4 regions of the Arthrobacter sp. U41 genome follow, and region 1 is predicted to be linked to each of the others. Evidence: riboswitches for the same ligand, from Rfam matches in the RefSeq annotation. Region 1 holds a riboswitch; each other region holds the start of a gene.
The links. Region 1 has a riboswitch for S-adenosylmethionine ahead of ASPU41_RS04385 (DUF1737 domain-containing protein). Riboswitches for the same ligand answer to the same signal wherever they lie in the genome.
Positions count from the first base shown of each region.

Region 1 (7,167 bases):
GCCGGCGCTGTCCCCGGTGCTGCTGCCGGAGCTGGCCGCCCGCCGTGGCCTCGAGCTCCGCGCCGAACGGATCGAGGCCGCGCCGGACCCTGCCCGGCTGTTCGAGTCCCTCTTCGGCCACTCGGCCAACGCCGTTTGGCTCGATTCCTCCCTGCCGCCGGAAGGCGACGCGGCGGAACGGAGCCGCTTCAGCATCCTGGCGGACGACGGCGGCCCGTTCGGCCAGTCGGTCCGGCACAGTTCGGGCAAAACCCAGGTGAGCGTAGGCAACGCCCTGGTCCGGACCGAAGGGCCGTTCTTCCGCTGGCTGGACGGAGTCTGGGGCCGCCGCGCCCTCCGCGGCCCCGAGGGCTACCCCTGCGAGTTCACGCTGGGCTGGCTCGGCTACCTCGGCTACGAACTCAAACGTGAGACCGGCGGCAGCGACGTCACGGCCGAAACCCCGGACGCCTGCCTGCTGTTCGCCGGCCGGGCCGTGGTGCTGGACCATGTGGAGCGCGCGGTCTGGCTGCTGGCCCTGGACAGCGCGGACGCCGGGGACTGGCTGGAGACGGCCCGCGCCGCCGTCGAGGCATCAACCGGACACCCCGGGGCGGGCGGCGGCGCCGTCGAACCATCCGCCCCCGGCCACGCCCCCCTGGACTTTGCCGCGCGGGACTCGGAAGTCTCCTACAAGTCCAAAATCACCGAGGCCCAGTACGAGATCACCGAGGGCAACACCTACGAGGTCTGCCTGACCACCGCACTGACCGCAGAGCTTCCCGCCGCCGCCCTGGACCCGCGGGAGGCCTACCTGGCACTGCGCCGGCGGAATCCCGCCCCGTTCGCCAGCTACCTGCGGTTCGGGGAGCTCACCGTGGCGAGCACCTCGCCGGAGCGTTTCCTGCGGATCGCGGCCGACGGCGGGATGCGCGCCGAGCCGATCAAGGGCACCCGGCACCGGGACGCCGATCCCGCCCGGGACGCGCTGCTGCGGCAGGAGCTCGAATCCTCGCCGAAGGACCGCGCCGAGAACATCATGATCGTGGACCTGCTGCGCAACGACCTGAGTCACTTCGCCGTGCCCGGCTCGGTGTCGGTCAGCCGGCTCTGCGCGATCGAAAGCTACGCCACGGTGCACCAGATGGTGAGCACCATCGATGCCCGGCTCAGGCCCGGGATGCCCCGGGCCGAGGCCGTCGCGGCCTGTTTCCCTGCCGGGTCCATGACCGGCGCCCCGAAGGTCAGCACCATGGCCATCCTGGACCGGCTGGAGGGCGCGCCCCGGGGTGTGTACTCCGGCGCGATCGGCTATTTCTCGCTCAATGGCGCGACCGACCTGGCCGTCGCGATCCGGACCCTCGTCCGCACCGAGCAGGCCGGCGGCCGCGCGGGACTCAGCCTCGGCGTTGGCGGCGCGATTACAGCGGATTCCTCCCCGCAGGAGGAGTACGAGGAAATCCGGACCAAGGCCTTCGGGGTCCTGTCGGCGCTCGGCGCGGAGTTCCCCGCCGGCTGACGCCGGCCGCGCGGGCCGCCGCAGGCGCACACCCGCGCGCCTGCGGCTACTGCAGAGTGGCCGTCAGCCGTGCCACGTTGTCGACGTATTTGACGCCCATCGGCCGCTTCATCCAGTCCTCAAGGATCAGTTCCTTCGAGATCGCCCGGTAGGCATCCTCAACAGCGCTGATGCGCCGCACGATGTCCTCGCCCAGGAGCATCACCGAGACTTCCAGGTTCAGCGAGAAGGAGCGCATGTCCATGTTGCTGGAGCCCAGCACGGCCACGTCGTTGTCAATGGTGAAGTGCTTGGCGTGCAGCACAAACGGCGCCTGGTACAGGTAGATCCGCACCCCGGCCTCCAGCAGCGCCTCGTAGTAGGACTGCTGGGCGTGGTGGACCAGGAACTGGTCGCCCTTTTCCGAGACGAAGAGTTCGACGTCCACGCCGCGCTGCGCCGCCGTCGTCACCGCATACAGCAGGGAATCATCCGGGACGAAGTAGGGGCTGCAGATCGAGATTTTGCGCTGCGCCGAGTAGATCAGCGTGTTGAAGAGCCGCAGGTTGTTTTCGGTGATGAAGCCGGGGCCGCTGGGCACCACCTGCGCCGTGATGTTGCCGGCGTGCAGTTCGGGCCGGTGCGCGAGCTGGCCTTCCAGGGACTCGTCGGTTTCGCTGAGCCAGTCGGTGGCGAAGACGACGTTGAGCGTGGTGACGATCGGCCCGCGCAGGCACGCCATCAGCTCGACCCATTCGCGGCCCACTTTGCGGTGACGCGGGTTGTTGTAGGAGGGCTCGATCAGGTTCTGCGAACCGGTGAAGGCGACCTCGCCGTCGATCACCATGATCTTGCGGTGGTTGCGCAGGTCCGGCCGGCGCCACTGCCCCTGCAGCGGGTTCAGCGGCAACATGGGCCGCCAGCGGATCTTGCTGGCCTTGAGCCGGGCAATGAGCCTGCGGTAGCCCTTGATGCGCAGCGTCCCCAGGTGGTCGAACAGCAGGCGGACTTCGACGCCGCGCTCTGCGGCTTCCTCCATCGCGGTCAGCAGATCGTCCGTGATGTGGTCCGAGCTCATGATGTAGAACTCCGCGTTGACGAAGGATTCAGCTTCACGGACGGCGGCCGCCATGGCCTTGATCGAGTCCGGGTAACCGGGCAGGAGCTCCACGTGGTTGCCGTCCACCATGGGAAGGGAGCCCAGGGTCTTGTTCAGTTCCGCCGCGGAGGACACCCATTCCGGGCCCTCGTAGCTGCTTTCCAGCATCGCCAGTTCCGAGGCGCCGGCGCGCACCCGGGCGTTCACCGCATCCTGCTGCGACCGGCGCTTGCGGGAGAGCCGGAAATTGCCGAAGAGCAGGAAGAGGACCAGGCCCACGGCCGGAACAAAGAAGATGATCAACAGCCAGGCCATGGCCGTGGTGGGACGGCGGTTTCCGGGGATGATACCGAGGGCCAGCACCCGGATGGCGAGGTCAACCACAGTCAGAATCAGGATCACCCAGGACGGAAGTGTTTCCGCCAGGGAAAATGGCCACAGCACAGGCGAACCCCTCAAGTTCCAGACCCGCGGAATAGTTCCGGAACGGGCAATCTTCAAATCCTATCCCGCGGCCTGCCGCACTAAGCTGAAGCCATGACTTCTCCTGCCCTTCCCGCCCCCGTCCCGGTGCTGGTCTTCCTGGATCCCGCCTTCGACGACGGCCGGCTGGCCGATGCGACCAAGCCGCAGCTGATGGCGACGGACCAGGGCGCCACCCGCGGCGACGGCGTCTTCGAGTCGCTGCTGGCAGTGGGCGGCCAGCCCCGCAAGCTCCAGGCACACCTGGACCGGCTGGCCGGGTCCGCCCGGCTGCTGGAGCTCGACATCCCCGCGGAGGGCGCCTGGCGCCGGGCCATCGCAACGGCGATCAGCGAATACCGGCGCCAGCATGCGCCCAGCGCCGCGGCCGTCAACGACGACGAACTGGTGGTCAAGCTCCTCGTGACCCGCGGCGTCGAGGGGGCGGCCGGGCCCACCTGCTGGGTCCAGGCCTCCGCCCCCGGCCCCACCGGGAGACGCCAGCGCGAGACCGGCGTCGACGTCATCCTGCTGGACCGCGGCTATGACAGCGATGTCGGGGAACGGGCCCCGTGGCTGCTGATGGGCGCCAAGACCCTCTCCTACGCCGTCAACATGGCGGCCCTGCGCTACGCGCACCGCCAGGGCGCGGACGACGTCATCTTCACCTCCGCGGACGGCCGGGTCCTGGAGGGTCCGACGTCGACCGTTCTGCTCGCGCACCTGGAAACCTCCGACGACGGGGCCGGCGGGGTCCGCACCGTCCGCCGGCTCATCACGCCCCAGCTCGACAGCGGGATCCTCCCCGGCACCTCGCAGGGAGCCCTGTTCACTGCGGCCAAGGCCGCCGGCTGGGAGCTGGGCTACGGCCCGCTGGAACCCCATGACCTGTACGACGCCGACGCCGTGTGGCTGATCTCCAGCATCCGGCTGCTGGCGCCCGTCAACCACATCGACGGCAAGGAAATCGGCACGCCGGAGCTGCGCCGGCAACTCACGGCGGAACTGAACGCGCTCTACGCCACCATCGAGTAGTCCCGCCCCGCACCCACCCCAACGCCGACCACAACGCCGACCACAACGCGGGGTCACTTTGCGCCCGTCCGGAGGCCCCGGATGGGCGCTACGTGACCCCGCGTTGCAGTTGGTCCCGTTACCTAACATGACGACGGCGGGTCTGCGGGCCGGCGTCGGAGGTGTTACGTTTTTTGGTGAGTAATGAGAACCGGCGCCAAGCCCTGACTGGCCGGTCGGCAACCCTCCCTTTCGCGGCGGGGTGCCTCAGGTGAATACTCGGCATATCGACCATTCGAGCTGCAAGCGTGAAAGAAGGAGATCCGTCATGCCTGACGCGTCCGCCCCCGCTGTCCCCGGTACAGCACCAGCCCCGTCCCCCGCACTCCACGGGTCCGCCGAGGAGAAACTGGCGTACCGCCTGTTCACCGGCCCCGATGACCGCGCCTTCTGCGAGCGCGTCTCGGCCGCCCTGGCCGACGGCTACGTGCTGCACGGCAGCCCGGCAGCCACATTCAACGGCGGCAGCGTCATCGTGGCCCAGGCCGTCGTGCTGCCGGCGGCAATCGCCAGCGCCGACGCCGCCGTCGCCAACGCCGTGGATGATCTTGAGTTCGACGGCGAGGGCCACGCGTGAGCTACGCCGGGGACCTCACCCCGCAGCAGGCCTGGGCCAAGCTCGAGGACGGCGCCATCCTGGTGGACGTCCGCACCGAGGGCGAATGGGCCCACATCGGCACCCCGGACACCGCCCCCGCAGGCGGGAAACGGAACGATCCGCTCTTCATCCAGTGGAATCTTGCCGGAGGCATCCCCAATTCGCAGTTCGTTGCGCAGCTGAAACAGCAGGCCGCCGGCGCCGAAGGCAACGAGCTGGTGTTCCTGTGCCGTTCGGGTGCCCGTTCCATCGCCGCTGCGGTCGCCGCGACGGAGGCCGGCTACACCTCCTATAACGTCCTCGAAGGTTTCGAAGGCGAACCGGACCGCGACGGCGAGCGCACTGTCAACGGCTGGAAGAACCGCGGCCTTCCCACCCAGTCCGGAAAGCACTAAGTGAGCTTCAACCCTGACGCCGCCGGCTGGAGCGCCGACACCCAGGCTGTCCGCGGCGGACTCGACCGCACCGCTTTCCAGGAAACGTCCGAGCCGATCTTCCTGAACTCCGGCTTCGTCTACGAATCCGCGGCCGCCGCGGAGCGGGCGTTCACCGGCGAGGACGAGCGCTTCGTGTACTCCCGCTACGGCAACCCCTCGGTGGCCACCTTCCAGGAACGGCTCCGGCTGCTCGAAGGCACCGAGGCATGTTTCGCCACCGCCTCGGGGATGTCCGCGGTCTTCACCGCCCTCGGCGCCCTGCTGGCCGCCGGCGACCGTGTGGTCGCGGCCCGTTCACTGTTCGGCTCCTGCTTCGTGATCCTCAACGAAATCCTTCCCCGCTGGGGTGTGGAGACGGTCTTCGTGGACGGCCCGGACCTGGAGCAGTGGCGGTCGGCGCTCTCGGAACCCACGACGGCGGTCTTCTTCGAGTCGCCGTCGAACCCGATGCAGGAAATCGTGGACATCGCGGCCGTGAGCGAACTGGCGCACGCCGCCGGGGCGACGGTCGTCGTCGACAATGTCTTTGCCACTCCCCTGCTGCAGCGCTGCGGGGACTTCGGTGCGGATGTGATCGTGTATTCCGGGACGAAGCACATCGACGGCCAGGGCCGGGTGCTTGGCGGCGCGATCCTGGGCACGAAGGAGTTCATCGGGGGCCCGGTCAAGCAGCTGATGCGCCACACCGGCCCGGCGCTCTCGGCCTTCAACGCGTGGGTGCTGACCAAGGGGCTGGAGACGATGGCCCTGCGGGTGAACCATTCCTCCGCCTCCGCGCTGCGGCTGGCCGGATGGCTTGAGGAGCAGCCCGCTGTCAGCTGGGTCAAGTACCCGCTGCTGCCGTCCCATCCGCAGTTCGAACTGGCCGCGCGGCAGATGAAGGCCGGCGGCACGGTGCTGACCTTCGAGCTCTCCCCGTCGGCCGGGCGTTCGGCGAAGGAAGCGGCCTTCGCGCTGCTGGATGCGCTGCGGATCATCGACATCTCCAACAACCTGGGCGATTCGAAGTCCCTCGTCACCCACCCCGCGACCACGACCCACCGCGCCATGGGGCCCGAGGGGCGCGCGGCGATCGGGCTCAGTGACGGCGTGGTGCGCCTCTCCGTGGGCCTTGAGGACGTCGAGGACCTGATCCGCGACCTCGGCCAGGCGCTCAAGCAGGTCTAGCTAGGGCCGGTCCGGTACGCCGGCTGGGAGGTCAGCCCCGGCGGACCCGGCCCAGGGACGAGCCCTCGTCGGCAGGGTCCCCGATGGCGGCTCCCCGCATGGTCACTTCGACGGCGTGTTCGACGACGGCGGCCAGCCCGCCGGACCGGAACGGTGCCCGTTGCAGCTGCGAACCGGTGCCCTCCGCCAGGATCCGGCCGACGCCCTCACGCACCAGGTCCAGCTCACCCTGTTCCTCCAGCACGGGGGCCAGGAAGTCCACCAGCGCCTGGACCACGTCCGCGGCCGGGGCTGGGGTAAAGGTTCCGAAGTCCAGCAGCTGCCCGCGCAGCCCGCAGTTGCTGGCCTGCCAGGCTGCCATCCGCAGCAGCAGCGTCGGCACCGGGGCGGGATCGATGCCGTCGTTCCATTCCCGGGACGCCGACTCCACCAGCGCCCGCACCAGCACGGCGATCACCGCCGCGTCCTCGGCCCGCAGGCAGACATCGGCGACCCGCACCTCCACGGTGGGATGATGCCGGCACAGCCGCGAGTCGAAATAGATCATCCCCTCGTCCATCAGGACGCCGCTTTCCACCAGCCGGGTCACTACCCTCCGGTACACCGGAAGGCTGCCGAAGATCATCGTCGGACCCGAGCCAGGCCAGCGGTTCCACGCCTGCGTACGGTAGCTTTCGAACCCTGTCTCCGCGCCGTTCCAGTAGGGGGAGTTCGCGCTGAGGGCGATCAGCACGGCGAGCTTGTCCCGGATCCGGTCCATCACCGCCACGCCCTCCTCCGGGGACTCCACGAACGTGTGGACGTGGAGCCCGCAGGTCAGCTGGTTCCGGACCGTGAGCCCGAAGCGCCGCTG
Region 1 is NZ_CP015732.1:923,072-930,238, forward strand. Features, by position in the region: gene ASPU41_RS04370 (chorismate-binding protein) at 1-1,498, shown strand, start outside; gene cls (cardiolipin synthase) at 1,545-3,020, opposite strand; gene ASPU41_RS04380 (aminodeoxychorismate lyase) at 3,114-4,073, shown strand; SAM riboswitch class IV at 4,253-4,367, shown strand; gene ASPU41_RS04385 (DUF1737 domain-containing protein) at 4,381-4,689, shown strand; gene ASPU41_RS04390 (rhodanese-like domain-containing protein) at 4,686-5,105, shown strand; gene ASPU41_RS04395 (O-succinylhomoserine sulfhydrylase) at 5,106-6,314, shown strand; gene ASPU41_RS04400 (glutamate--cysteine ligase 2) at 6,346-7,167, opposite strand, start outside.

Region 2 (7,167 bases), 850 kb from region 1:
ATGCCGAACTCGCAGGCCCGGACGCAGCGCCTCCCGCAGGTCCGGATGCCGAACTCGCGGGTGAGGTTCACGCTCGCCGTAACGAAACGGCGAGCCTGAACGTCACCCGCGAACTGGACGGACCAGGGCTGGATGGGGTGCGCTAGGGCTGGACGGGGAGCGTGGGGAGGACTCCGGGAAGAGCCGGCACCGCGGGAAGGTCGTGGTCCTCGCCGGCGCCGGGGAGCGCGGGTGTCCCCGGTACGACCGGGCGGTGGGGCGGCGACGGCAGGACTCCGCCGCGGCCGACAGCAGGCGGAGGGCCAGGCGCAACCGGCGTCACCGGAACTGCCGTTGATCCGGGCGCCTCCGGAGCATCAACCACCGGCGGTGCGACGGCGCCCGCTGCGTTCGACGGCGCGGGAGCCGGGACGTCCGACGGTGACGGGCGGGCAGGCTGTGGAGCTGAACCGGCGGTCCCGCCGGACGGCTGGAAGATGATGCCCACTGAGTGGCTGACGCTGTCGCGGAAGTCCTCGCTGGAGGCCGCCACGGCGCCGGTGCCGAGAGTCATTGCACCGACCACGGCGCCGCCGACGATTGCCAGCCTGCGCTTGCTGCCCCGGCGCTCGGCCAGGCTCGTGACCCCGGCCGGCAGGGATTCGGCGGAATCCGGCGCAGCCGGCACCGACGCCAGCGCGGCAGTCCCTGCGGCGGCAAACCTGTCAGCGGCAGAACCGTCAGCGGCAGCGGCGCTGCCGGCTGCCAGCAGCGCCGCGAGGTCGGCGCGGGGCGCGGGGGCCCGCTCCGGGACCAGGGCACGGAGCTCCTCCAGCGAACTGCGGAGCTCTGAGGCTGATTCGAGGCCGGAATCACGGAGCATCGCCTGGATGCTGCCATCCTGCTGGGGTTCGCGGGTTCCGGTCATGATGCTGCGTGGTCCTTTTCGGTGACGAGTTCGCGCAGGGCGCTGAGCCCGCGTCGTTGAAGCTGCTTGATCGCACCCGGTGACTTGTCCATGATGCCGGCCACCTGATCGATGGAGAGGTCCGCGACGATCCGCAGGACCAGCACTTCCCGTTGCTCCTCGTTGAGCCGGGCAAGAGAATCCGCGATGCCGCCCAGCGAGCCCAGGAGCTCGTCCTCGGCGGAAGGGGCGTACCGTGTGTCATCCCGGGGATCGTATTCGGCCAGGTACGGCGTGCGTTCGGCCCGACGGCGGTGATCGACCAGCCGTGCGTGGGCGACGGAGAAGATGAAGGTCCGCAAGCCGCTGTGGCCCCCGGTGACCTTGGCCAGTTTCGGCAGGATATCGACAAAGACGTCCTGGGTGAGTGCCTCGGCGTCTTCCACCCCGCGGGCCCGGAAGTATCCGAGCACCGCGGGCGAAATGACCGTGTAGACAGCGCTAAATCCTGAGGGCTCGCCAGCCAAGGCTGCTGACAATTCGTCATCGCTTAGCTGTTCTGCCAAGAGGCTGTCCTTCCGGTTACTGCTGGGGTGCGGCCCTGGCAAGTCTAGCGGCCGCACCCCGGGTGCCTCCAAGGAGGCGGTTGATGCCTACTTGTTGAGCTCAGGCAGCTCGTCCGACGGCAGGGCCGGGATGGCCGGCACGGCCGGGGTGGCCGGCTCGCCCTTGGCACCCGGTACTGCCGGGACGGCGACGGTCACGTCGGCGTGGGCCATGGCCTCGGCAGCGCCCTTGGCGTTGGCGGCACCATCGGCGGAGACGCCGTCCTGATCAGCTTCGAGGGAGCCCTCGGCGGACCCTTCGGTGCCCTCAACGCTGGCGTCGCCCTCGGCGGAGCCGTCAACGGACGGAGCAGCCGGAACGGCGGGGACGGCCGGAACGGCCGGCTCGGCGGGAAGCTCGGGGGTCGCCGGAACCGCAGGGGTTGCCGGGACGGCGGGGGTTACTTCAGCCTGCTGGGTGTTCGAAACCTGGGCCGCGTTGGCCAGGCCGATGCCAGAGAATCCTCCGACGGCGAGAATCGCGGCGCTGACGGCAATCTTGGTGGTCGTGCTAACACTCTTCATAGGTAAGGTACATCCTTTGTTTTTGTGTGAAGGCCGGCTGAGGCCCTGTCGGGGCTGTCACCAGCCCGCGCTTTCGGTGGAAGGCTGGTCGGCGCCGCATGGGGGGCGCGGCGCCGGCCTGCACTTGCAGTGGAAGGCCGGCCGGGTTCTGGTGGGGGTCCATCCTCCGGCGGCGCTTACAAAGGAGTAATCGCTGGGGTGCCCCGAAAGGTTACGCATCGGGCGGAAGTTTCTTTTCCCCGGCTGGTCCGGCTCTGCGCGGGGGCCGAAACAGCCCATAACGAGAACGGCGGCGGGCCACCTTTGCAGGTGACCCGCCGCCGTCGTGCGTCAGCAGTTGGTGGTTCAGTCGTTGATCAGGTCGTTGATCACGATCGTCTGGTCGCGGTCCGGGCCGACGCCGATCGCCGAGAAGCGCGTGCCGGAGAGCTTCTCAAGTGCCAGCACGTAGTTCTTGGCGTTCTCCGGAAGGTCGTCCAGGGTGCGGGCGCCGGTGATGTCCTCGGTCCAGCCTTCGAAGTACTCGAAGATGGGCTTGGCGTGGTGGAATTCGGTCTGGGTCATCGGCATTTCGTCGTGCCGGACGCCGTCGACGTCATAGGCCACGCAGACCGGGATCTGCTCGATGCCCGTGAGCACGTCCAGCTTGGTGACGAAGTAGTCCGTGAAGCCGTTGACGCGGGAGGCGTGCCGCGCCAGCACGGCGTCGTACCAGCCGCAGCGGCGGGGCCGGCCGGTGTTGACGCCGAACTCGCCGCCGGTCTTCTGCAGGTACATACCCATGTCGTCGAACAGTTCCGTGGGGAAAGGACCTGCGCCCACGCGGGTGGTGTACGCCTTGATGATGCCGATGGAGCGCGAGATGCGGGTGGGGCCGATGCCCGAGCCCACGGAGGCGCCGCCGGCGGTCGGGTTCGAGGAGGTCACGAAGGGGTAGGTGCCGTGGTCGACGTCCAGGAACGTGGCCTGGCCGCCCTCCATGAGGACCACCTTGCCCTCGTCCAGCGCGGTGTTCAGGACATAGGTGCTGTCGATGACCAGCGGGCGGAGGCGCTCGGCGAAGGACAGGAAGTACTCCACGATCTCATCCACCTCGATGTCGCGGCGGTTGTAGACCTTGACCAGGAGTTCGTTCTTCTGGCGCAGCGAGCCTTCGACCTTCTGGCGCAGGATGGAGGCGTCAAAGACGTCCTGGACGCGGATGCCGAGGCGGGCCACCTTGTCCATGTAGGCCGGGCCGATGCCGCGTCCGGTGGTGCCGATGGCGCGGCTGCCGAGGAACCGCTCGGTGACCTTGTCCAGGACCTGGTGGTAGGGCGCCACGAGGTGGGCGTTGGCGGAGACCCGCAGCTTGGAGGTGTCCGCGCCGCGCGCTTCCAGGCCGTCGATCTCCTGGAACAGCGCCTCGAGGTTCACCACGCAGCCGTTGCCGATAATCGGAACCGCGTTGGGGCTCAGGATGCCGGCCGGAAGGAGCTTGAGCTCATACTTCTCACCGCCTACGACGACGGTGTGCCCGGCATTGTTGCCGCCGTTGGGCTTGACGACGTAGTCGACGCGGCCACCAAGCAGGTCAGTGGCTTTACCTTTGCCTTCGTCGCCCCATTGGGCTCCGACGATCACGATTGCTGGCATGGGATCCTCCCCCATTCGTTCGGGCCGAATTCCGTGTGGTTCACCAGGGTGTTCACCGGAGCTCAGCGCCGTTCATGAGAATGCCCCGAATCTACCGCTGTGCTCTTACCATCAACGCCAGAGTCCGGGGCTCTTACCACCCAAGTTTAGCCGATAGCGGTGGCGGCGACTCATTTGACCATCCAATGGACTTCCCGGTGGACTTCCCGCAGGCTGCGCCGGCGACCGGTGTCCAGCCTGCGGGAACATCGGCGTCAGGGCTTGCGCGGGGTCTCTTGGTGGAATTAAGTAAGAGTTGACCATCCCGAGCGGCCGAGGGACCTGAACCGTTGACGCCGCAGCAACCCTGCCGGACACTGCCCTGTGACGGCAAAGGTGCTACCGCCAGGACCGATGGAAAGGAAGCACCCCATGCTCCAGAACACCGACCATATCCGCGCCACCCACGCCGGTTCGCTGCCCCGCACCCCCGAGCTCATCGCCGCGAACGAGGCCAAGGAAGCGGACGGCATCACCCCCGAGTTCCTGGACCTGCTGGAAACCTCCGTGGTGGAGATCGTGCAGCGCCAGAAAGACCTCGGCATCGAGATCGCCAACGACGGCGAATACGGGCACACCATGTCCAGCTCGGTGGACTACGGAGCCTGGTGGAACTACTCGTTCAGCCGGCTCGGCGGGCTCGTGCCCACGGACGTGGACCGCTGGGCGGACGCCGCGGTGCACCGCTCAAGCCCCGGGAACATCGTGCTGACCTCCTTCCCGGACCGGCGCGACCGGCAGAAGTTCAACGATGCCTACAACGATCCGTCCTCCGGGATCCTGGCGCACCGCAAGAGCGTCACGCAGCCGAAGATCGCGGGCCCGCTGCACTACACCGGTCAGGCGCTCGTCGGCTCGGACATCGCCAACCTCAAGACCGGGATGGCCGCCGCCGGGCTGTCCGAGGGCTTCGTGGCCTCCCTGTCCCCCGGCTCCTGCGCCCGCGTCGCCAACGAGTACTACAAGACGGACGAGGAGCTCCTCTACGCCTGCGCCGACGCCATGCGCGAGGAATACAAGGCCATCATCGACGCCGGGCTCACGGTCCAGCTCGACGACCCCTCGCTGGCCGAAAGCTGGGACCAGATCAACCCGGAACCGAGCCTGGCCGACTACCTCAAGTTCATCCAGCTCAGGGTCGAGGCCACAAACTGGGCCCTGCGCGACCTCCCCCAGGAACAGATCCGGCTGCACGTCTGCTGGGGCTCCTGGCACGGCCCGCACACCACGGACATCCCCTTCGCGGACATCATCGACTCCGTCCTGCAGGTCAACGCGGGCGGCTACTCGTTCGAGGCCGCCAACGTCCGCCACGAGCATGAATGGCGCGTCTGGGAGGACACTAAGCTCCCGGACGGAAAAGTCATCATCCCCGGCGTCGTCTCCCACGCCACCAACGTCGTCGAGCACCCGGACCTGGTCGCTGACCGGATCGTACGCTTCGCCCAATTGGTGGGCCGGGAAAATGTGATTGCCTCCACAGACTGCGGTCTCGGCGGCCGGGTGCACCCCCAAATCGCCTTTGCCAAGCTGGAATCCCTGGGTGAAGGCGCCCGCCGCGCCACCGCGCGGCTCTGGTAGGAGGCCTCCGGCCGACCCGGCATTTCGCAGGGCTTGATAGACTAATAAGGATCGACCAGGAATCGGTCCACACCACATTTTCAAACCACACCGTATTCGGCGTGCCCCCGGACGGTCTGGCAGCTTCACCAATCCCGCAGGAGACTCAGCAATATATGACAGCCTTGGCCACTGAAAATTCCCGCGAACAGCTTCTGAGCCGCCGCTACGAACCTAGCGTCGCGGCCGTCAACGAGTTGTGCGACACGCTGCAGGCAACCAAAGCTGGCATGAATGTCCCGTATGTGGATCCGATGCACGACGTGGACGAGTGCCGCATCATCAGCCTCTTCTCCAACATCGGAACCGAGGACGAGTCGGGTTTCATCACTGCCGGTGACGAGGAAGCCGCCACCCGCCTGCTCGGCGTCCAGTGGAAGCTGGGCCTGCGCCCCGAGTACGTAATGCCGTGGAACGTTCACCCCTGGTACGTCCCGGGCGAGCCCAACGGCAAGTTCACGCCGGACCAGATTTCCGCCGGCCTGAAGCCGCTGCTGAAGTTCCTCGCCGTGGTGCCCCGCGCCTCCGTGATTGTGGCCCACGGCACCGAGGCCAACCGCCTCGCCAACCTGCTCCTGAAGACCGAGGTGCCCATGATCTGGCGCCGCGGCCTCAAGACCTACAAGGTCCGCTCGCTCAGCGGCCGCGCCTTCGCCGGCACGCCTGCCCGCCAGGAGCAGTACCTCGACGAAATGGGCACCGTTTACGCGGACGCCATGGCCCGCACCGGCCTCGCCAAGACCAGCTAGTTCCGCCACCGTTACACGACGGCGGACGCCCACCTTCCGGTGGACGTCCGCCGTCGCCGTTTAAACCCAACGCGGGGTCACTTCCGGCCCGTCCCAAGGGTTGGAATGGGCCGGAAGTGACCCCGCGTTGCATGTTGGTGGTGGCTGGTTAGCGCTTCTCGGCTTCGATGGCTGCCTTGGCGGTGGGATCGGAGTCATGAAGGAACTTCTCGATCCGCTCCGGCTCCGCAGCCTCGACGATCGCCGCGGAGGCGCGGCCCAGTGAATACAGGGCACGCAGGAAGCCGCGGTTGGGTTCGTGCTCCCACGGGATGGGCCCGACGCCCCGCCAGCCGTTGCGGCGCAGCGAATCCAGGCCGCGGTGATAGCCGACGCGGGAGTAAGCGTAGGAGTCGATGGTCCGGCCTTCCTTCCACGCTTCCTCGGCCAGAACGGCCCAGAGCAGCGAGGAAGTCGGGTGGCTTTCCACCAGGTCCAGGGCTTCCTGGCCCGCATCCAGCGCCGCGTAGACCTCGGTCTCGGCGGGCAGGAGCGTGGGCTCAGGACCCATCAGGTTCTTGCGGAATTCGTCCGACATGCCTTAGAACGTCTTGCCGGTCGAGCCGAGCTGCTGGGCAGCCTCGACGACGCGTGCCGCGAGGCCCGCTTCGGCGGAGGCGCCCCAGACCCGGGGATCGTACAGCTTCTTGTTCCCGACCTCGCCATCGACCTTCAGGACGCCGTCGTAGTTGCGGAACATGTGGTCCGCGACGGGGCGGGTGTACGCGTACTGGGTGTCGGTGTCGATGTTCATTTTGATCACGCCGTAGGAGACGGCGTCGGCGATCTCCTTTTCGGAGGAGCCCGAACCGCCGTGGAAGACCAGGTCGAACGGGTTGGCCTTGCCGATCTTGGCACCGACCTGCTCCTGGATGTCCTTGAGAATCTCCGGGCGCAGCTTGACGCCGCCGGGCTTGTAGACGCCGTGCACGTTGCCGAAGGTCAGCGCCGTGATGTAGCGGCCGTTCTCACCCGAGCCGAGAGCCTCGATGGTGGCCAGGGCGTCCTCAACGGTCGTGTACAGCTTGTCGTTGATGGCGTTCTCGACGCCGTCTTCCTCGCCGCCGAC
Region 2 is NZ_CP015732.1:1,772,625-1,779,791, reverse strand. Features, by position in the region: gene ASPU41_RS08300 (hypothetical protein) at 143-907, opposite strand; gene ASPU41_RS08295 (RNA polymerase sigma factor) at 904-1,452, opposite strand; gene ASPU41_RS22610 (hypothetical protein) at 1,540-2,016, opposite strand; gene ASPU41_RS08285 (adenylosuccinate synthase) at 2,362-3,651, opposite strand; SAM riboswitch class I at 3,948-4,051, shown strand; gene ASPU41_RS08280 (cobalamin-independent methionine synthase II family protein) at 4,063-5,271, shown strand; gene ASPU41_RS08275 (uracil-DNA glycosylase) at 5,427-6,059, shown strand; gene ASPU41_RS08270 (DUF3151 domain-containing protein) at 6,208-6,636, opposite strand; gene fbaA (class II fructose-bisphosphate aldolase) at 6,640-7,167, opposite strand, start outside.
Region 2: it holds a riboswitch for S-adenosylmethionine, as region 1 does, so the genes downstream of both, ASPU41_RS08280 (cobalamin-independent methionine synthase II family protein) here and ASPU41_RS04385 (DUF1737 domain-containing protein) in region 1, are expected to answer to the same signal.

Region 3 (7,167 bases), 1.1 Mb from region 1:
TCAACTGCGGCGTGGACGCCTGGGTGGCCGCCGGCCACGCGGGCGAATCCGGCCCGGCCCGGCTCAGCTCGCTGCGCCGCCTGTTGGGGACGGACCCGCGGATGGAAGCACAGGACGTCAAGGAGCTGGGCACCGTCTCCTGAGCGGGCAATCGGGGCGCGGATCGCCCTGTGCCGGGCCGCCTCCGGCGGCGCAGCCACCCGGCCTCCCGCCAGGGCGCCCGCTTTGGCGGTAGTTTGGAACCATGAGTCAACCCGCTTCGAGCTACAACGATGACCTGCGCCTTGCCCATGTACTGGCAGATTCCGTAGATTCCCAGACCATGAGCCGCTTCAAGGCACTCGACCTTCGGGTCGAGACGAAGCCGGACCTGACGCCGGTGACGGACGCCGACAAGTCCGTCGAGGAAGCCATCCGCGGCCAGCTGTCCCGCTCCCGGCCGCGCGACGCCGTCCTGGGCGAGGAGTTCGGCAGTTCCGGCCACGGCTCCCGCCGCTGGATCATCGACCCGATCGACGGGACCAAGAACTTCGTCCGCGGCGTCCCCGTCTGGGCCACGCTGATCGCCCTCGTCGACGAGGGCGAGCCGGTCGTCGGCGTCGTGAGCGCCCCGGCACTGGGGAAACGCTGGTGGGCTGCCAAGGGCGCCGGCGCCTACATGGGTCGGTCGCTGGCCGCCGCCACCCGGCTGAAGGTCTCCAACGTCTCCAAGCTCGCGGACGCCTCGCTGTCCTACTCCAGTCTGGGCGGCTGGAAGCAGCGCGGCAACCTCGATGAGTTCCTGGGCCTGACCGAGGAAGTCTGGCGCACCCGCGCCTACGGCGACTTCTGGTCCTACTGCCTCGTGGCCGAAGGCGCCGTCGACATCGCCTGCGAGCCTGAACTGAACCTCTACGATATGGCCGCCCTGGTTCCGATCGTCACGGAGGCCGGCGGACGCTTCACCTCCCTCGAAGGAGAGGACGGCCCCTTCGGCGGCAACGCCCTCGCCACCAACTCCATCCTGCACTCGGAGGTCCTCAAACGCCTCAACCCGGGGCTGGACGACCTGCTCTAGGCCCTGGCGGCGGCCGTTTCGACCGCACCTCCCGGAGCCGTGCCGTAATAAAGCGCTTCACATAAGGGCCCTGTCTTTTCCGCTCCCGCACGGATGTCCTAGGCTCGAAGCAGGTCACGAGTGCCAGCGCTAAACCCCGGTTTGCTGGCCGGCAACCCTCCATTCGCGGTGGGGTGCCCCGGGTGACGACCTGGCCGGTCCGGAACGGACCCGGCAAGCGCGGATCCCCGGTGCGTGGGGTCCTTTTCGAGCGAGGTCCCATGACGACTGCCACTTTTCCTGCCACTGCCGAACTGCCGTCCGGCGCCGGCCAGACCCTCCACGAGGCGAGGTTCGCCGTCGCCCGCCGGCCCCTGGCCGCGGTGACCGGCGCCGAGATCCAGGCCCCCCTCATTCAGGGCGGCAGCGTCCGCTACGCCAACCTGGATTACGGCGCCTCGGCCCCTGCCCTGTCCGTGGTTTCGGCGTACCTCAACGAGATCCTGCCGTACTACGCCAGTGTCCACCGCGGCGCCGGTTATGCCTCCCAGATCAGCACCTCGGTCTACGAGAACGCCCGCAGCATTGTCCGGGATTTCGTCGGCGGCCGCCCGGACGATTCGGTGATTTTCACCCGGAACACCACCGATTCCCTGAACCTGCTGGCGGGCTGCCTGCCGGTCGCCGACGGGTCCCACACCGGCGAGGTGCTCTATCTCGACATCGAACACCATGCCAACCTCCTGCCGTGGCAGAGCGTGCCGCACCGCAGCGTCATCGCCGCTCCCACCCTGGCCGCGACGCTGGAACTGCTCCGCGGGGAACTCGCTTACGGCGGCGTCAGCCTGCTCGCCGTGACCGGCGCCTCCAACGTCACCGGAGAGATCCTGCCGATCCGGGCCCTGGCCGCCCTGGCCCACGAATTCGGCGCCCGGATCGTCGTCGACGCCGCGCAACTGGCGCCGCATCGGCGGATCAATATCGCGGCGGACGGCATCGACTATCTCGCCTTTTCCGGGCACAAGCTCTACGCACCGTTCGGCGCCGGAGTGCTTGTCGGCCGTCCCGACTGGCTCGACGCCGGCACACCGCACCTGGCCGGCGGCGGAGCCGTCCAGGATGCCCGGATCGACACGGTCAGCTGGACCACCGGTCCTGCCCGGCACGAGGGCGGTTCCCCCAATGTCCTTGGCGCCGCCGCCCTGGCCCGCGCCACCCAGGTGATTGCCGACCTTGACGCGGAACAGTGGCACGCGCACGAAAACGCCATCCGGTCCTTCCTCGTCGAGGGCCTGGCCCGGATCGACGGCGTCAGGGTGCACCAGATCTTCTCGGATAGTGCTTCCTTCGATGCGCCCGCAGGCACCGGGCCGGGCACCGGCACAATCGGCGTCGTCAACTTCTCGCTGGAGGGCTACGACGCGGGCCTGGTGGCGGCCTACCTGTCGGCCGAACACGGCATCGGTCTGCGCGACGGCCGCTTCTGCGCGCACCCCCTGCTCCGGCGGCTCGGGCTGCCCTCCGGATCGCTGCGGGCCAGCTTCGGCCTGGGTTCCCGGCTGGAGGACGCCGAGCGGCTGCTCGCCGGAATCCAGGACCTGCGCCGGACCGGCCTCGGCTGGGACTATGTGGTGGACGCCGGACGCTGGGTGCCGTCCAACGACACCCGCAGCTACCCGCACTGGGCTCCCAACACACCCGGCACCGCCGGCGCCGCGCCCTGCACGCTGGACTGATGGCCCGGCGGGGGCAAAGCCAAGGAAACGCGGCCCGTGCTTCGTGCGGTAAATTCGGAAGGTACCCATCCGGACCTGCCTAAGGAGAACGCACGTGGCACGCGGCGGACCCAAACTGCACCAGGAGCGGCGCCAGAAGCTGGGGCAGAGCTTCCGGGACGGCGGGGAACACTACGAACGCGTCCGCCCGGGCTACCCCGCTGACTCGGCCGACTGGCTGATTCCCGCCGGCGCGAAGGACGCCGCGGACGTCGGCGCCGGAACCGGGAAGTTCACGGCGCTGCTGGTGGCACGCGGCCTGCACACGGTGGCCGTGGACCCTTCCGCCGACATGCTGGAACAGCTGCGCAGGACACTGCCGGGCGTCACCGCCGTCGAGGGTACCGCCGAGGACACCGGGCTGCCCGCCGAAGCTTTCGACCTCGTGACCGTCGCGCAGGCTTGGCACTGGTGCGATCCCCTCCTGGCCAGCACGGAGATCGCCCGGATCCTCCGCCCCCACGGCGTGCTGGGGCTGATCTGGAATCAGCTGGACACGTCCGTTCCCTGGGTGCACCGGCTCTCGCGGATCATGCATGCCGGCGATGTCCACAAGCCGCACTTCAAACCGCCGCTGGGTCCGGAATTCACCGGGCTGGAGAGCCATCTCACCCGCTGGGAGGATCCGGTGCGCACTGCGGAGATCATGGAGCTGACGAAGTCCCGCAGCTACTATCTGGCGGCCGGCGAGGCGACCCGGGCCAAGGTGCTGGGCAACCTCGACTGGTACCTGCACGAACATCTGGGCCACCGCCCCGGCGAGGTCCTCCCGCTCCCCTACCTGACGCAGAGCTGGCGGGCAGTCCGCGCCTGATCCCGCCCGCCGCCGTCGACAGCGTGGTCCTGGTCGTGGCGGTCCGCCTCGTCCTGCTGTGGCTGCCGGTCTCCGGCGCCGCCTGATAGTAGGCTGGTTGCTGTGAAGACCAGTCCGCCCTCCTCCTCGATCGAGGATTACGTCAAGGTCATCTACTCCTTCACGGAGTGGCAGGACAAGCCCATCACCTCCACCCAGCTGGCCCAGCGCCTCGGCGTGGCCAACTCCTCGGTCTCCGAGATGGTCCGCAAGCTCAAGGACCAGGGACTCGTGGACCACCAGCCCTACAGCGCCATCAGGCTCACGGCCGACGGCGTCCGGCTGGCGTTGTCCATGGTCCGGCGGCACCGGCTCATTGAGACTTTCCTCGTCCGGGAACTCGGCTACCGCTGGGACGAGGTCCACGACGAGGCCGAACTTCTGGAACACGCCGTCTCGGACACTTTCATCGAACGCATGGCGGCCAAGCTCGGGAACCCGGTGCGGGACCCGCACGGTGATCCGATCCCGGCAGCGGACGGCTCCGTGCTGATGCCCGCCGCCCACCGGATGAGTGAGCTCGATGACGGGCACACCGGCCGCATCACCCGGATCAGCGACGAGAACCCCGAACTGCTGCGCTATCTTTCCGCCGAGGACATCGGGCTGGACGCGGACGTCGAGGTGCTGGGCCGGAAGCCTTTCGGCGGCGCCCTGGTCGTGCGGATCGGCTCCGGCGGCACCCGGCAGGAGTTCGACCTCGCCGAGGAAGTCGCGTCCGCCCTCTGGGTCCACAGCGACACTGCCCATCCCGGCTGCAGCCTCAAGCGGCCCTGAATGCGGCCCGCACCGACCGGAGCCGCGGCATGAAGCGCGCGGCCAAGGCACCAGCACCGGCGGCTGCCGGGGCCCGGCCCGGGCTGCCAGGCTGGCGGGCGTGGGCCGCCGTCGCCGTTGGCGGCCTGATCGGAACGGAGCTGCGCTACGGGGCCGGACTGGTGTTCCCCGAGGCCGCCGGCACCATCCCGTGGACGACCCTGGTGATCAACATCGTGGGCAGCTTTGTCCTGGCGGCCCTCACCACGGTCTGGATCGCACGGCCGAAGACCGCCTTCTGGCTGCGTGCCGGTCTGGGTCCCGGGCTGCTGGGTTCCTTCACGACCTTTTCGGCCGTGGTGTTCTCCATCGACCAGCAGTTCCGTGGCGGACTGCACACCGGCTGGATGGCCTATCTGGGGCTGTCACTGGTCCTGGGGCTCGGCGCCGCGGCCGCCGGGTGGAAAACCGGCAAGGCCCTGGCCGACCTGAGCGGCGGGGCCTCATGATCACGGCCTTACTGGTGGCAGTCTTCGGTGTCGCGGGCGCCTTGCTGCGCTTCGCCGTCGACTCCTGGTTTGCGCACCACCCGGGGCGCCGCCCGCACTGGCCCTGGGCGACCCTGGTGGTCAACGTGACGGGCTCCTTGATCATTGGCGCGGCCATGGGGATGACGGCCCGGCTGGGCCTGGGCGCCGAGTGGCAGTCCGGCCTCTCGACCGGGCTCGCCGGCGGCCTGACCACCTTCAGTTCCTGGACCACCGCCACGGTGCGGCTGGTCAGCGAGACGCGGTACCGCGCCGCGGGCCTCAATGTTGCCGCCAACCTGGTCGCCGGACTGGCGGCAGCAGCGCTCGGAGTGGCGCTCACGTCTCTGTGACGAGCCTAACGCCGGCGTCCTGTGGGCGATTTGGGGACCCTCCCATCCCGTATCGTTAAAGGATGGTTACCCGTCGTGTTGCTGCCCAGATCCTTGATATTCCGCTGGAGATGGCCCACCGTCACGGCATCCCGCCCCGGCTGAGCGACGCCGAGCTCGGCGAACTCCTGGACAACCCGCCGGCGTGGCTCCTTCAGTCCAAAGCCAACCGGACCGGCAAACGCCCCATCTGGGTCCAGCTGACGTGCGCTGTCTGCGGATTCTCCGAGGCAGCCCGGCCGAAGAAGTGGTGGCCGGACTTCACCTATGTGTGTTGCGCGCACCACGCTCCGTATGAGATCCCCGCCGCCGGCGCCGGGCTGGTCCGCAGCGAGTATGAGGGCGTGGGCAGCCGCTTTGTCGGCATCGTGGACGTTGCGGTGCCCGAGGCGTAACTTAATATCACGGGGCCATTCCGGCCCCCTGCCGTTAGGGAGCGCCCACATGCCTGACAAGACGCCGCACCGGAGCATGGCAAAGAAACCGGTGAAAACCATCAAGGAAAAACGGGCCGAGAAGAAGTCCAGGAACGTCGCGGAAACGCACGCGGACCCGGTCGCCCACATCAAGAAGCGCTGAGCGCTGCTCGCCAGCCGAGCCGCCCAGGCAAAACAAAAGGCCGGAAGCTGACGCTTCCGGCCTTTTGTGTGGAACTCTACGGGGTGGAGCGCCGTCTCCGGCGCTCCGTATGGTGGAGATGGGGGGAATTGAACCCCCGTCCGATGTCGTGTTGTCAGGGCTTCTCCGGGCGCAGTTTGCGTTGGATTTTCTCGGCCCCAGCCATGCTACAAACAGCTGGCTGATCCGGGCCCAGTCATCTAAGAGTCCCGTCCACCCCGATGACGGGGGTAAACAGCGGTGGCTATCTAAATGACGCCAGGATCCGGGGCAATAGCAACCTCGGGCTGACGGACTGTCTTACTGCTTAGGCAGCGAGAGCGAAGTCAGTGCGTTTTGATTCGGCACTTATTGGTTTGCAGACAGCGTTTACGAGATAATTCTGCATCCTCGGCCCGCTTCACCTGTCGCGACTAACATCGTCGAAACCGATCATCCCCGTATTTTTTTATCAAACCGGTCTGGTCTGGTGCTGAACCGTTGCTGCGGTTTCCGCGCCGTTCCTTCCCGGACTACCTAGCATAACGCACGTCCCCGCAGAATCATTCCCGCGGGCCGGCGGCGGTGTTCGCTACCGCCGGTTCCGCTCGCGCATGACGCGCAGGGCCTCGCGCTTGTCCTGCTGTTCGCGGAGGGTCTGGCGTTTGTCGTATTCCTTCTTGCCGCGGGCCACGCCGATCTCCACCTTGGCCCGGCCGTCCAGGAAGTACAGCTGGAGGGGGACGATGGTGAAGCCTGATTCGCGGATCTTGTGCGAGATCTTGGTGAGCTCGTCGCGGTGCAGCAGCAGCTTGCGCCGGCGGCGGGCGGCATGGTTGGTCCAGCTCCCCTGGTGGTACTCGGGGATGTGGATGCCCTCCATCCACAGCTCGTCGTTGTAGAAGGTGCAGAAGCCGTCGACCATGGAGGCGTGCCCCTCGCGGAGGGACTTCACCTCGGTGCCCATGAGCGCGATCCCGGCCTCGTAGGTGTCGAGGATGTGGTAGTCGTGCCGGGCCTTGCGGTTGGTGGCCACTACTTTGCGGCCACTTTCTTTCGGCACGGTGGAACTCCTTGGATCGATGGGTGGGCCGCAGCCTGTGCGGCGCGGACTCCTACCAGTTTACGGCAGGGCCGCGGGTCGGCCGGGAGGCTTCCGCTCCGGGCGGATCAGAGCAGGTTCATCGGGTCCACGGCACTGCCGTTGAGCCAGGTCTCGAAGTGCGAATGG
Region 3 is NZ_CP015732.1:4,223,336-4,230,502, forward strand. Features, by position in the region: gene rsgA (ribosome small subunit-dependent GTPase A) at 1-143, shown strand, start outside; gene hisN (histidinol-phosphatase) at 245-1,057, shown strand; SAM riboswitch class IV at 1,170-1,283, shown strand; gene ASPU41_RS19255 (aminotransferase class V-fold PLP-dependent enzyme) at 1,318-2,772, shown strand; gene ASPU41_RS19260 (class I SAM-dependent methyltransferase) at 2,867-3,625, shown strand; gene ASPU41_RS19265 (metal-dependent transcriptional regulator) at 3,728-4,441, shown strand; gene ASPU41_RS19270 (fluoride efflux transporter FluC) at 4,471-4,929, shown strand; gene ASPU41_RS19275 (fluoride efflux transporter FluC) at 4,926-5,300, shown strand; gene ASPU41_RS19280 (hypothetical protein) at 5,363-5,734, shown strand; gene ASPU41_RS23805 (hypothetical protein) at 5,784-5,918, shown strand; RNA gene ssrA (transfer-messenger RNA) at 6,029-6,397, opposite strand; gene smpB (SsrA-binding protein SmpB) at 6,529-6,999, opposite strand; gene ASPU41_RS19295 (M23 family metallopeptidase) at 7,107-7,167, opposite strand, start outside.
Region 3: it holds a riboswitch for S-adenosylmethionine, as region 1 does, so the genes downstream of both, ASPU41_RS19255 (aminotransferase class V-fold PLP-dependent enzyme) here and ASPU41_RS04385 (DUF1737 domain-containing protein) in region 1, are expected to answer to the same signal.

Region 4 (7,167 bases), 1.7 Mb from region 1:
TCATCGTCACCGACGGGGTCTTCTCGATGGACGGTTTCCTCGCCCCGCTGGAAGCGATCTGTGATCTGGCGGAAAAATACGATGCCATGGTCATGGTGGACGACTCCCATGCCGTCGGCTTTATGGGCGCCAGCGGGGCGGGCACCCCGGAGCACGCCGGGGTCTCGGAGCGCGTGGATATCTACACCGGCACCTTCGGCAAGGCCCTGGGCGGGGCCTCCGGCGGCTACGTCTCCGGCCGCCGCGAAGTCGTCGCCATGCTCCGCCAGAAGGCCCGCCCGTACCTGTTCTCCAACTCGCTGGCCCCGGCCATCGTCGCGGCGACACTCACGGCCCTGGACCTCGTGGAGAACTCCGGCGAACTGCGCAGCAGGCTCTTCACCAACGCCGGGCTGTTCCGGAGCCGGATGACCGAGGAGGGCTTCGAGCTGCTCCCGGGCGAGCACGCGATCGTCCCGGTCATGTTCGGCGATGCCGTGATGGCCGCCAAGGTGGCGGATGCCATGCTGCACAACGGCGTCTTCGTCACCGCGTTCAGCTACCCGGTGGTGCCCAGGGGCGCCGCGCGGATCCGCGTCCAGCTCTCCGCGGCGCACAGCGCCGAGGACGTGGAGGCGTGTGTGCAGGCCTTCGTGCGCAGCCGGGCAGCCGTCGGGGGCTAAGCAGGGCCGGATCCGAGGTTGCGGTGCCACAAACGGCGCAGCAACCGTTTCCGTCTGCAAGGATGGGACCATGTCAGCTAATTACGATGTCGTGATTGTCGGCGGCGGTGTCGCCGGCCTGTCCCTTGCCTCAGCCCTCGCCGGGAAGTGCAGCGTCGCCCTGGTGGAGGCCGAGCAGTCCCTGGCCTACCACGCCTCGGCGCGCTCGGCCCGGCAACTGATTCCCAGCTACGGCCCTCCCGTGGTCCAGGAGCTCACCCTCCGGACCCTCGAACTGATCGCCGCCCAGGACGCCGCCCGGGCGGAACACGTGCTCTCACCGCGCAGCTTCATGCTGGTCGGCGACGAGGCCGCCGTCCGGGACAAGGCCAGCGGCCAGATGAAGCCGATCAGCCACGCCGAGGCCGTGGAGCTCTGCCCGGCGCTGCGCCCGGATGCCTTCACCGCCGCCGGCCTGGACACCGGTTCCTTCGCCTGCGACGCGCCCCTGCTGCTCGAGGACCACCGCCGCCGCGCCGAAGCCGGCGGCGTGGATATCATCACCGGCGCCCGCGTCCACTCGGCCCAGCGCCTCGGCTCCGGCTGGGAACTCGGCGCCGGGCAGGAAGGCTTCCAGTCCGCCGTCGTGGTCAACGCCGCCGGCGCCTGGGCCGACGAGCTGGCCGTGCTTAGCGGCGTCGAGAAGGTCCAGTTGCAGCCGTACCGGCGCACCGCGGCGATTGTCGACGTCGACCATCCCCTCCCGGAGAGCAGCCCCATGGTGGCCGCAGCGGACGAGTCGTTCTACTTCCGGCGCGACGGCCAGCAGGTCCTCATCTCGCCCTCCGAGTCCGTGCCGAGCGGACCCGAGGACGCGCAGCCGCACCCGGACGACATCGAGGCACTCGTCGCCCGGCTCAACGCTGTCACCACCCTGGGCATCCGCGGCGTCCGCCAGTCCTGGACCGGGCTGCGGACCGAAGCCGCCGACGGCGTCCCGGTGGTGGGATTCGACGCCGAGGCCCGCGGATTCTTCTGGCTCGCCGGCCAGGGCGGTTACGGCTTCCAGACCTCCTCCGGCATCGCCGAACTGGCTGCCGGACTCATCCTCGCCGGCCAGGGAGCCGCCAATGCCGCTCCACCGGCGGCCGGTCCGGCATCCCGGACAGCGGAGACGCTGGCGGCGACGCGCTGGTCCATCCGGCGCTGAAGAATGGACCCATGAGCACCCTGATCACCAACATCGCCGAGCTGATGACCCAGGACCGGGAACACCGCGTCCTGAAAAACGCGGCGGTGCTGGTCGAGGGTGAACGGATCGCCTGGCTCGGGCCGGCGGCGGACGCGCCGGCCGCCGACGAGTCGGTCGATGCCGGCGGCCGCGCCCTGCTCCCGGGCTGGGTCGATTCCCACACCCACCTCATCTTCGCCGGCGACCGGACCGCCGAGTTCGAGGCCCGGATGGCGGGGCAGAGCTACAGCGCGGGCGGGATCGCCGTGACGACCGGCGCCACCCGGGCCACGGGTGACTTCGACCTCACCCGGCTCGCCATGGGCCGGGTGGCGGAGGCCGTGTCGCAGGGCACCACCTACCTCGAGACCAAGACCGGCTACGGCCTGGACGTCGAAAACGAAGCCCGCAGCGCCCGGATCGCCTCCACGGTGGTTGACGAGGTCACCTACCTCGGCGCCCACCTGGTGCCTGCGGGGATCGAGGCCGAGCAGTACACGGACCTGGTCTGCGGTCCCATGCTCGCCGCCGTGCGGCCGTTCGTGCGCTGGGCCGATGTTTTCTGCGAGCGGGGCGCCTTCACCGAGGAGCAGTCCCGCCGCGTGCTCCAGGCCTGCCGGGATGCCGGGCTGGGCCTGCGCGTGCACGGCAACCAGCTCGGTGAAGGACCCGGAGTCCGGCTGGCGGTGGAATTCGGTGCGGCCAGCGTGGACCACGTGAATTACCTCTCGGCCGCCGACGTCGGTGCCCTCGCGGCCAGCTGGTCCGGCTGGGACGCGGAGTCCGGCACCGGGCGCGGCACCGTGGCCACGTGCCTGCCGGCCTGCGATCTGTCCACCCGCCAGCCGCTGGCACCGGGCCGGGAACTGCTCGACGCCGGCGTGCAGGTGGCGCTGGCCTCCAACTGCAACCCAGGCACCTCCTACACCAGCTCGATGGCGTTCTGCGTCACCACCGCCGTGCTCCAGATGCGCCTCAGCGTCCACGAGGCCGTGCGCGCCGCGACCTACGGCGGCGCCCTGGCCCTGGGCCGGGAGTCCGGGAAGGACGCCGACGGCGAACGCGCCGTCGGCTCGATCGCCGTCGGCCACCGCGCGGACCTGCACCTGCTGAACGCGCCCTCGGCCACCCACCTGGCCTACCGGCCCGGCATCCCGCTCACCCACGCCGTCTGGCGCGCGGGCGTCCGCGCCCGCTGACGGTCAGAAGAACATCGGCGGGGCGTCCAGCACCGTCTCATCGACCCGCCGGTCCTCCCACTGGCTGAACGGCTTGTCCAGCTCGTACTTGCCGTCCAGGGTGCGGTACAGGGTGCGGACCTCGGCGTTGTCCGGGTTGTTCAGGGACTCGAAGTACTCCACGGACCAGTGGAACCAGCGCATGCAGAACAGCCGCATGGTGAGCCCGTGGGTGACAAACAGGGCGTTCGGGGCGTAGCTCGGTTTGGACCAGTGGCGGTGCAGGGTCTCCATGAAGGAGGAGATCCGGTCATAGACATCGGAGCCGGACTCACCTTCGCGGAAGCGGTAGAAGAAGTGGCCGTAGGCGTTGCGGAGTTCCTTCTGGTCCTCGATCTCACCGGCGATCTGGAAGTTGGCCCAGTCCTGCTCCCGGAGCCGCGGCTCCTCGATCACCCGCTCGATCAGCGGGCCGAGGTTGAGCGCCTCAAGCGTCTGGTAGGCACGCAGGTACGGGGAGACATACACACAGACCTGGCGGCCGTCCAGCAGCCGCCGAACCTGCTCGCCGGCGGCCCGCGCCTGCTCCATGCCGAGGTCGGTGAGCGGGATCCGGTAATCGGGCACCCGGTTATAGATCGAGGTGTCGGCGTTGGCGGCGGACTGGCCGTGCCGGATCATGATGATTTTCCCGGGCGCACTCATAAACCCCAAGCATAGGCGGCAACGCCTGTAAGGCAGGGCAAGACAAGACCGGGCAAGATAGGAACATGCTGGTTCCCTCCCGCCGCCGCTTGCGGATAGAAATCTGGATCGTCCTGGGCCTGTCCCTGGGGCAGTCCGCCGTGTATTCGGTCGTTCAGTTGCTGGACAAGATGACCCGGGCGCCGCTGGCGGAGGGGACCTCCACCCTGAACCGTTCGCAAAGCAGCCGCGAATACTTCGACCTCACCTACCAGCTGCTGGATATCGTTTTCGCCCTGGTGCCGGTGGTCCTGGTGATCTATTTCCTGACCGAACACCGGGCGTCCGGAAGCAGCGGCCACGGCGTCAGCGCGTTCCGGAAACTGGGATTCAATTTTGCCCGCCCCGGCAGGGACCTGCTGCAGGGGTTCGGCCTGGCGGCTCTGATCGGCATCCCGTCGCTGGGCCTCTATGCCGCAGGCCGTGCGCTCGGCATCACGACGGCGATTATCCCCAGTGCGCTGGACGCCTACTGGTGGACAGTGCCGGTGCTGGTGCTCTCCGCGATCCGGCACGGGATTGTCGAGGAGGTGATCGTGGTGGGCTACCTGCTGGACCGGCTCGGCAAGTTCGGCTGGAGCCTGCCGCTGGCGATCTTCGCCAGTTCGATGCTGCGCGGCAGCTACCACCTCTACCAGGGCTTCGGGCCGTTCATCGGTAACGCCGTCATGGGCGTTATCTTCGCGCTGGCCTACACCAAAACCCGGCGGGTGATGCCGCTGGTGATCGCCCACTCGGTGCTGGACATCGTGGCCTTCGTGGGCTTCAGCCTCTTCGGCAAGGCCATCGGCCTGGGCTGAATGTGCACAACGCAACGCGGGGTCACTTCGCGCCCATCCGGAGGCTCCGGATGGGCGCGAAGTGACCCCGCGTCGCCTGTATTAGAAGATTTCGGCCGCCATCGGTGGGTGACGTCGTTGGCACCCGCTGATGGCGGCCGAAGTGTGGGGCGGTGGAGTGCTAGATCGTGACGGCGCCGGAGGCCGTCTCGAACGTGACGGAGAGGATACCGGGTGTCCCGCGGGGAGCGAGCCAGTTCACGGCCACGTCTTCGAGCGGCTTTTCGACCGGAACACCGAGCCATTCGGTGACCCGCTCGGCCGAGCCGGCGATCGTGAGGGCGGACATCTTGACGTTGCTCTCGTAGGCCTTCGACGGGTGGAGTTCCGGATCGCCTTCCCACTTGAGCATGTACGGGACCTGGGGATCGGCGATGAGCCCGAGGATGCCGATCTGCTTCCAGACCAGTTCGCGGCCGTCGGGGAACTTGCGGTTGCCGCTGACGGCGGACCGGCCAAGGCGTTCCTCAAACGGGGCCAGGTCGTCCACTTCGACGCACCAGCCCATCCAGCCGCCGCCTGCTTCGGAGCGTGCACGGACGGCCTGGCCGAAGGGTGCCTTGTCCGAGGCCGGGTGGTTCAGGACCTCCACGACCTCGAGGTATTTGTGTCCCGCGAGCGGGATAATCATGTTGCGGGTCCCGAATCTGGGGTGTACTCCGCCCTTCACGGCTTCGACGCCGAGGGCAGACGCAATTCGTTCGGTGGTGGCAGCGAGGCCATCTTGTTCACAGGCGTAAGAGACGTGATCCATGCGCATGCCTTCATCTTGGCACTTTGTGATGGGGCTCTCAGCTTAGGTGCCCCTTACCGTGGTGGGATCTCCGATGTCACGGCCCCGGGACCAGCATCGTTCCTTGTCAACGGCAGTCAACGGGGGACGGCAGGGGCCCCATCGCCCCCGCCGGCCGCCCCACTTCATCTTCGTCACAAAGCTATCCACAGCCATGAACCGGTTCCTAGACTGGGGGCAAGGTCATGAGTGCCAGCACACAGCCCCGGCTTGCTGGCCGGCAACCCTCGTATCGCGGTGGGGTGCCCCGGGTGAGGACCTGGCCGTCCGGCACCCGCCGGAAGGCAAGCGCGGCGCCAGCGCCGGCCCGGGCCAACGAGCCCCGGGTTGCCTGTGCCCGGTATCTCGAGGAGTGTCCCGATGTCCAATGCCTGGTCCTTCGAAACCCGCCAGATCCATGCCGGCCAGGAGCCGGACAGCGCCACCGGCGCCCGCTCGCTGCCGATCTACCAGACGACGTCGTTCGTCTTCCCCAGCGCCGAGAGCGCCGCCAACCGCTTCGCCCTGGCCGAACTGGCTCCCATCTACACCCGGATCGGCAACCCCACCCAGGACGCGGTGGAGCAGCGCGTGGCCAGCCTGGAAGGCGGGCTCGCGGCACTGCTGCTGAGCTCCGGCCAGGCCGCGGAAACCTTCGCGATCCTCAACGTCGCCGAGGCCGGCGACCACGTGGTGGCCAGCCCCAGCCTCTACGGCGGCACCTACAACCTGCTGGCGCATACGCTGAAGAAGTTCGGCATCTCCGTCACCTTCGTGGCGGACCCCGACAACCTGGCACAGTGGCGTGAGGCCGTGCAGCCCAACACCAAGCTGTTCTTCGGCGAGGTCGTCTCGAACCCCCGCCAGGACGTGCTGGACATCGAGGGCATCTCGGCGGTGGCGCACGAGGCCGGGGTCCCGCTGATCGTGGACAACACCCTCTCCACCCCGTACCTGATCCGGCCGATCGAGTGGGGTGCGGACATCGTGGTGCACTCGGCCACGAAGTACCTCGGCGGCCACGGGGCCGCAATCGCGGGTGTGATCGTGGACTCCGGCAACTTCGATTTCGGCAAGGACCCGGCGCGCTTCCCCGGTTTCAACACCCCCGACCCCACCTACAACGGCCTGGTCTACGCCCGGGACCTTGGCGCGGACGGGGCCCTCGGCGCCAACCTCGCCTACATCCTCAAGGCCCGCGTCCAGCTCCTGCGCGACCTCGGATCGGCGGTGTCCCCGTTCAACGCCTTCCTCATCGCCCAGGGCATCGAGACGCTGAGCCTGCGCATGGAGCGGCATGTCGCGAACGCCATCAAGGTCGCCGGATGGCTCGAGGCCAGGGACGACGTCGCATCCGTCGCCTACGCCGGGCTGCCCTCCAGCCCCTGGTACGAGCGCGGACGCAAGTACGGTCCCCAGGGGACCGGCGCCGTCGTTTCCTTCAACATCGCCGGGGGAGCCGAGGCCGGAAAGCGCTTCGTCGACGCCCTTGAACTGCACTCGCACGTGGCGAACATCGGCGACGTGCGCTCCCTCGTCATCCACCCGGCGTCGACCACCCACAGCCAGTTGACGGCCGAACAGCAGACCGTGGCCGGCGTGAACCCCGGCCTCGTGCGGCTCTCCGTGGGCCTGGAGCACATCGATGACATCCTCGCCGACCTTGACGCCGGATTCCGCGCGGCCAAAACCGCCTGAGCGAGCTCCCGGCACCCGGCATCCCCGCCCTTGTGGCGCGGGTGCCGGGACAGGCGTTTAACGC
Region 4 is NZ_CP015732.1:2,608,786-2,615,952, forward strand. Features, by position in the region: gene ASPU41_RS11850 (glycine C-acetyltransferase) at 1-662, shown strand, start outside; gene ASPU41_RS11855 (NAD(P)/FAD-dependent oxidoreductase) at 733-1,851, shown strand; gene hutI (imidazolonepropionase) at 1,863-3,071, shown strand; gene ASPU41_RS11865 (histidine phosphatase family protein) at 3,075-3,755, opposite strand; gene ASPU41_RS11870 (CPBP family intramembrane glutamic endopeptidase) at 3,821-4,594, shown strand; gene ASPU41_RS11875 (VOC family protein) at 4,755-5,393, opposite strand; SAM riboswitch class IV at 5,608-5,723, shown strand; gene ASPU41_RS11880 (bifunctional o-acetylhomoserine/o-acetylserine sulfhydrylase) at 5,787-7,103, shown strand.
Region 4: it holds a riboswitch for S-adenosylmethionine, as region 1 does, so the genes downstream of both, ASPU41_RS11880 (bifunctional o-acetylhomoserine/o-acetylserine sulfhydrylase) here and ASPU41_RS04385 (DUF1737 domain-containing protein) in region 1, are expected to answer to the same signal.